One region of the Bradyrhizobium sp. IC4059 genome, then DNA from elsewhere that is predicted to be linked to it. Evidence: riboswitches for the same ligand, from Rfam matches in the RefSeq annotation. Region 1 holds a riboswitch; the other holds the start of a gene.
What was found. Region 1 has a riboswitch for cobalamin ahead of I6F12_RS05565 (TonB-dependent receptor). Riboswitches for the same ligand answer to the same signal wherever they lie in the genome.
Positions count from the first base shown of each region.

Region 1 (3,413 bases):
CGGCCGCGCGCACAAGGCGCGTGTGATCGACGCGGCGATCGCGCAACACGGCATCGCGGGCGCTTCGCCGGAAAAGATCCTGTGCGCGGTCGGCGGTCTCGAGATCGCTGCGATCTCGGGCGCGATCATTGCGGCCGCGCAGCGCCGCATCCCCGTGCTGATCGACGGCTTCATCGTGTCGGTGGCGGCCTTGGCGGCAACGCGCCTCAATCCCTCCTGCCAGCCGTTCCTGCTGCCCTCGCATCAATCGGCAGAGCAGGGACATCGGCTGGTGCTGCGCGCGCTGAACGTGCAGCCGCTGATCAGCCTCGATCTCAGGCTCGGCGAGGGATCGGGCGCCGCCATCGCGCTGCCGCTGGTGCGCCTCGCATGCAGCCTCCACAACGGCATGGCGACGTTCGCGCAGGCCAATGTGCCGGATCGGTCTTCTTGACGCGGCTCAAGCCACGCTCTGGTTGACCGACACGACGCGCCAGCCGCTCGCGAGGCGGTCGATCCGGGTCAGCGACAGCGGATCGATCACGAAACGCAGCGCGGCTTCCGGTGTGAGATCGAGCGCGATGCAGAGCGCTGCGCGGATGGTGCCGGAATGCACGATCAGCGCTGCGGAGCCTGCGCCAATCTGCGACAGGCCTTGCCGAACGCGCGCGACCTGATCCGCAAAGCTCTCGCCGTTCGGCGGCCGTCCGCGCGCGGGATCGCGCCAGAATTGCGCATAAGCCTCGCCACCGGTCGCGGCGAGCTCGTCGTGGCGGTGGCCGGTCCAGTCGCCGAAATCCTGCTCGCGGAATTCGCTCACCAGCTCCGGCTCGAGCCCCAGCGCACGCGCCGTCTCGACCGTGCGGCGCGACGGACTGGCATAGCCGGCGGCATCCGGCGGCAAGCGCGTCCGCAGAGCCGCCAACGCCGTGTGATCGCCGAGATCGGCCGCCGCATCGGCGGCATGGATCGTCCCCGCGATGCCGCGGACGGGCGCATGCCGTATCAGCCAAAGGAAGGTCTCGCCTTCCATGCTCATCTCCAAGGAAGTTGGCCAATGTGGCCACAACGCCGCAACTGGCACATTGACTCTGTCTTGATGGTAATCCTAGATGCTCGCGACGGTTTTCCCGAGAGGGAATGAAAAGGGAATGCGGTGCGGGGTCTTGCCCCCAATGCCGTGGCTGCCCCCGCAACTGTGAGCGGATAATCCTTCGTCACAAGCCACTGGGTCCTCGGTCCCGGGAAGGCGACGAAGCGGTGATCGACCCGCGAGCCAGGAGACCTGCCGTCAGCCGTGGTCACACGCGAAGATGTCGGTCGGGGAGTACAGACATTCGGCTTCATCGGACGGCCGCAAGGCCAGAGATGGGACCTCGTTCGCTGTGACGTGCCACTGACGTCATACCGAGGTTTTTGCCGTGTCTTCCATCCGTATCGCACCACCGGGTAGCGTCCTGCTGGCTTCCGCCGCGTTCACGACCTTTGCCGTTCTTGATCTGCCTGCCGCTCTGGCGCAGCAGGTCCGAGAGTCCCTGCCACCGGTCGAGGTGTCGCCCGCCCAAGCGCGCAGGCCGGCCGAACCGGCAGGAGCAGCGCAAGGCCCGCGTCGCGCGGCAGCGCGCAGACCGGCGGCTGCACCCGCAGCGCCAAAGCCCGTCGTGCCGGCTGCGACGGCGCAAACGCCCCTCAACACCAATGCAGTTGCCGAAAGCGCCTCGCGACTCGGGCTGACCGTGCGGCAAACGCCCGCAACGGTGGAGGTGATCTCCGCCGAAACCATGCGCGAGCAGGGCTATCGCACCGTGTCCGAGGTGGCGCAGGGCGCCGTCGGCGTCACCTCCGGCGACAACCCGGCCGAACCTTCGGCCTTCTCCATGCGCGGCTTCACCAACAGCCAGATCAACACGCTCTACAACGGCATCAAGATCGGTCCGCAGAACATGACCTCGCGGATCGTGGATACCGCCAATCTGGAGGCTGTGGAATTCCTCAAGGGCCCGGCCTCGCTGATTTCGGGCGAGGGCGCCGCGGGCGGTGCGATCAACTTCGTCACCAAGCAGCCGCACACCGGAGCTGTCAGCAACGAAGCCGATTTCTCCTGGGACTCGCTGAACTCGTTCCGTGCCCATTACGGCTCCGGCGGCAGCACCAATGTGCAAGGCCTGGACTATCGCTTCGACATCAGCCGTTCCGCCCTCAATGGCTTTGCCGATGACACCAACGTCAAGACGTTCGGCACGTCCGGCCAGCTCAACTACCGTGTTTCCGACAGCCTCAGGATCTGGGGTGCGGTCGAATATCGTGAAGACCGCTCGAAGGCCTATTGGGGCGCGCCGCTGGTGCCGGTCGCCTTCAGCGGCTCGCACGCGACGACGGGGATCGTCTCCGGCAATTACGTCTCGAATTACAACGGAACGAATCTCGGTGCCGTCACCATCGACGACCGCACCTTCAACACCAATTACAACGTTCTCGACAACCGCAACGTGGCGCAGGAAGTGTGGCTGCGTGGCGGCTTCGAGCTGAAGCTCGCGCCTGACCTCACGTTGAAAAGTCAGGCCTATGGCTATGGCGCGGAACGAACCTGGTTCAACAACGAGATCGAGGCGTTCAATTCCACCACGAACCTGGTCGATCGCGAGCGTTTCTATGTCGCCCACAGCCAGCGGCTGGTCGGCAACATCACAGACCTGATCTGGGATACAAATATTGCGGGCTTCGACAATCGGCTCGTGACGACGCTGTCGTCGAGCTATCTCGATTTCGTCAGGCCCGGTGCGGCAAACTTTCCCGGCGATTCCGTTTCGCTGGTCGACCCCAACCGCGGTTTCTACGGCTTGCTCACGACACAGCAGCAGACCGCGCGCATCGACAACGAGGCGCTGTCATTCGAGGACAGGCTCAAGCTGACGCGCAGCTTCGCGCTGATCGGCGGTCTTCGTGTCGAGCACATCGGGCTCGACCGCAATTCGACCGACAAGAACGGGATCGTGAAGACGGGCTTTCCATTCAGGAAAGACTGGGCGCCGGTGACGGGCCGCATCGGCTACACCTGGGAGGCCGTTCCCGGCCTCACCTTCTTCAGCCAATACGCCACCGGCGCCGACGTCGCAGCCAACAACATCTTCCTGCTCTCGCCCACCCAGCCGCTCGATCTGACCACCGCGCGCACCTATGAGACCGGTGTCAAGCACCTGTTCTGGGACAATCGGGCGGAGTGGTCGTTCTCGGCCTATGACATCCTGCGCAAGAACGTCTATGCGGCCGCCGGCGGCATGCAACTCAACATCGCCGGACGTCAGGAGTCGAAAGGCGTCGAGCTTGCCGCCTCGATACGCCCGATCGAGCCGCTGCGGCTGTGGGGCAACATCGCCTATGTCGATGCGCGCTATGCCGACTACAATTTTGCCGGCGGCTCGTTCTCCGGCAAC
Region 1 covers NZ_JADYVH010000001.1:1,205,267-1,208,679, forward strand. The annotation lists gene cobT (nicotinate-nucleotide--dimethylbenzimidazole phosphoribosyltransferase) at 1-433, shown strand, start outside; gene I6F12_RS05560 (histidine phosphatase family protein) at 440-1,012, opposite strand; cobalamin riboswitch at 1,085-1,287, shown strand; gene I6F12_RS05565 (TonB-dependent receptor) at 1,401-3,413, shown strand, end outside.

Region 2 (3,413 bases), on a different contig from region 1:
TAGTGATTGCGCATAGCGCCACCAGTCCACAGTGATCGGCTTCGACCGCACTACATCGCCAAACAGGATCGGGGGCCTGACGCAGCGCGAACCATAAGACTGTACCCATCCCTTCCTGGTAAATAGGAAGCCGCCGAGTTGCTCGCCAAAGTACTGCACCATGTCATTGCGCTCAAATTCTCCGTGCACGAGGACGTCAAGACCGATGTCCTCCTGCCAATGTACGGCGCGGGCTATCTCCTCCTTGATGAACCTGTCGTATTGTTCGTCGCTCATCGCGCCTAGCGCATGCGCCGCACGAGCATTTCGAACCTCTCTGGTCTGCGGAAACGATCCGATTGTCGTGGTGGGAAAAGCTGGTAGTCCAAAGCGCGCCCTTTGGATCTCGGAACGACGGGCAAATGGGCTTGCGCGCCTGCGCATCGTCTGGTCGATCGCCCTCATCCGGGTAGCGACATTGGCATCATGGATCTTCGGCGAAGTCCGGCGGGCAGTCGCAGCGCATTCCGAATCGGCAAGAGCGAGCCCAACATTTTGGTCGCCAGCGAGTGCTCGCGCCAGGATCGCAAGCTCACGCATCTTCTGAACAGAGAAAGCAAGCCAGCTCTTGACGTCGGACGTGAGCCCGGTCTCGAGTTCAACATCGACCGGCACGTGAAGCAGCGAGCAGGATGGAGCGAGCTGTACACGGTGCTTGCCGAGCTTCGCAATCGCGGGCTCCAGCCGCTGACGAAGGGACGACAAGTTCGACCGCCATACATTCCGGCCGTCGATGACCCCGAGCGACATGACGAGATCACTTCGGCCGACAGCGACGATCTTATCCAACAACTCTGGCGCTCGAACTAGATCAAAGTGCAGACCGGAAACCGGGAGGCTCAATGCGGTATCCAGATTGTCGCCTAGCTCGCCGAAATAGCTGGCAACCATGATCTTGATAGCCGGTCCCTCCTTTGCGAACCGGTTATAGGCATGTAGCAATGATTTTCGCACCGCTTCGTCCAGATCAAGGACCAGGCAGGGCTCGTCAAACTGAACCCAACTTGCCCCTCGTTCGGCCAATTCATGCAGAACGTCGATATAGACCGGTATCAAATCATCCAGTAGGGAGAGGGGCTGGAACGCGCTATCGGCACTCTTACCGAGCTTTAGGAATGTGACGGGCCCGATCATGACAGGGCGGGTTTGAAAGCCTAGAGCCTTTGCTTCCACATACTCTTCAATTGGTTTGCGAGAGCAAAGTCTGAACCCCTGTCCCTTGTAAAACTCGGGAACCATGTAGTGGTAGTTGGTATCAAACCACTTAGTCATTTCCTGCGCGGGTGCGCCAGACCCCCGCGGGCCCAGACCGCAACTCGCATCCTGATCGTCGCATTGTGATCCGCGAGCCATGGCGAAGTACGTCTTGAGGGAAACGGATTCTCCTTTCGAGGCGTAGATCTCCGGGATAGCGCCAACCATGACACTTGTATCGAGCACCTGATCATACAGCGAGAAGTCATTCGACGGAATGACCGTGACGCCGAGAGACTTCTGACGAGCCCAGTTCGCTGCGCGCAGGCCGGATGCGTCCTCGAGCAATTGCTGTTCGCTGATCTTTCCGGCCCAGTAGCTTTCAAGAGCGAATTTGAGCTCACGCCTTGGACCGATGCGTGGCGTACCGAGCGTAGCAACCGGAAGAGAGAGAAGAGACATAGTGTTAACCCCTGTTGGGGACAGAGGCCATGGCGGACGCAGGCAGAGGAAGTCGCGCGCGCGACGGCTGCTTGGCGCACCACCGAGACACCCCGCCCGTGGACCAATCTATCGTCGGGGCAGGTCTCCTGGCTCGCTGGCTCATCGCTGCTGTCCGGCCTTCCCAAAGCCGTGCGGGCTTCAGTGACATCGTTGGACAGTAGCTCGCCGCTCACAGTTGCGGGGGCAGCGCCGGCATTTGGACCGGCTTCCCTCTTAGCTCCGGATCAAGTGGGATTCGGAGAACCTCGACGAGCTTGGATTATCGGCAGGAGGACTCTTCCGTCAACCTCTCAGATTATGTGCCACGCTAATGTGCGACATCTACTAGGCGAATGACCGTCCATCTCTATGATTCTCTAAACAGAGCTATCGCAATCAGAGATGTCCTTGTCGGATGTCGGAGTGCGACTCGGAGCTGCCTTGAGGCGACGCCGCCCGCCCCATCAATGAAAGGGACAAAACCAGCCCGCGTAGCGGCGACTACCGCCGTTTCGAGCAGAATGCATTCGATGCGGCTTCCGATTTCCAGCGGTTCGCCCAGCACATTCGCTGGCCAGCTATTTTCTCGACTAGAGGATCCCCATTGAACACGTCAAGGCAGGAGGCGCAATCTAGCAACATACGCGGCGAGCAGGTTGATTTTCGTGCCAGCCAGACTTCTCGGCTCGTATCGCCAGCCATCATGTAGGCCGAACGCCGACGGCAACTTTAGCGAACCACCCGGTTCAATGACGGCAAACACACCGTCGAATCTCATCAGGCACTTGGCATCGAGGCGTTCACCTCTTCCGCAAACTATCTGTGCGGGACAAGGATGCACAAACTACGGCCGATACACTGAATGGAAACATCGAAACGTGCGCAGGTCGGAAAGTCGACAATAGGGACATAAAACCCGTGCAAATCTCCGCCTGCTGCCTGGCACGAAGAATGCAAGCCCCTCGACATGCCCAGTCTCTTCTGCTGGGGATGTCCAGCTCAGCCAATTGACGCTGTCGCTGGCTATGGAAGTTAGCGGCGCGTGACATAGAGGGGAGCGCCTGCCCGCGCGGGACAGCCGCGGGTGCCCCGTCGCGTCTCCGTAAACTTCTTGCGCTCGCTCATAGCAGGTTCAAGGTTGCCCGCCTTGAAAGATGTACGGATGAAACGTGATAGGCCGAGGGTTATGAAGAGAATGTCGGGAAGACCCGCGCTATGGCTTCGCCTGGGCGGACTTCTAATCTGCCTAGCCTGGCCGGCTGCCATGAGTAACACTATTCGCGCCAGCGACAACCCACTTGTCGAAAGACTCAAGTCAACGTGGCGAGCGCAAGATGGTGAGACGATAGAACAAATCATCTCCAATGTCTCGAAGGTGGCACAGTTCGTCCCTCAGATGTGGGGGGTCGCTGAACTTGGCGAAAACGACCATGTTTTCGTTTCGTGGACCAGGCACCGAGACAACAAATCAGACGAACAGTACGCTATCACCTGGAAAGTCGCGCTCGACGGTACGATTGAGCTTGCGTCAACCTATGCGAAGCCGATGGAATTGGGCTGGCGTGCCCTAGCGCTCTCGTTGATCGCCAAAGAAGTCGCAGATGGTGAAAGGGACGCAAATCTTAGCTTTCTGCATGATCCAAGTAACTTCAACTTTGTGACTACGCCGCAAGGCCGGCTCGGCGATCTTCTGCGGC
Region 2 covers NZ_JADYVH010000003.1:224,328-227,740, reverse strand. The annotation lists gene metE (5-methyltetrahydropteroyltriglutamate--homocysteine S-methyltransferase) at 1-1,695, opposite strand, end outside; cobalamin riboswitch at 1,796-2,000, opposite strand; gene I6F12_RS11345 (nodulate formation efficiency C protein) at 2,981-3,413, shown strand, end outside.
Region 2: linked by a shared signal. The riboswitch ahead of metE (5-methyltetrahydropteroyltriglutamate--homocysteine S-methyltransferase) and the one ahead of I6F12_RS05565 (TonB-dependent receptor) in region 1 are both predicted to bind cobalamin.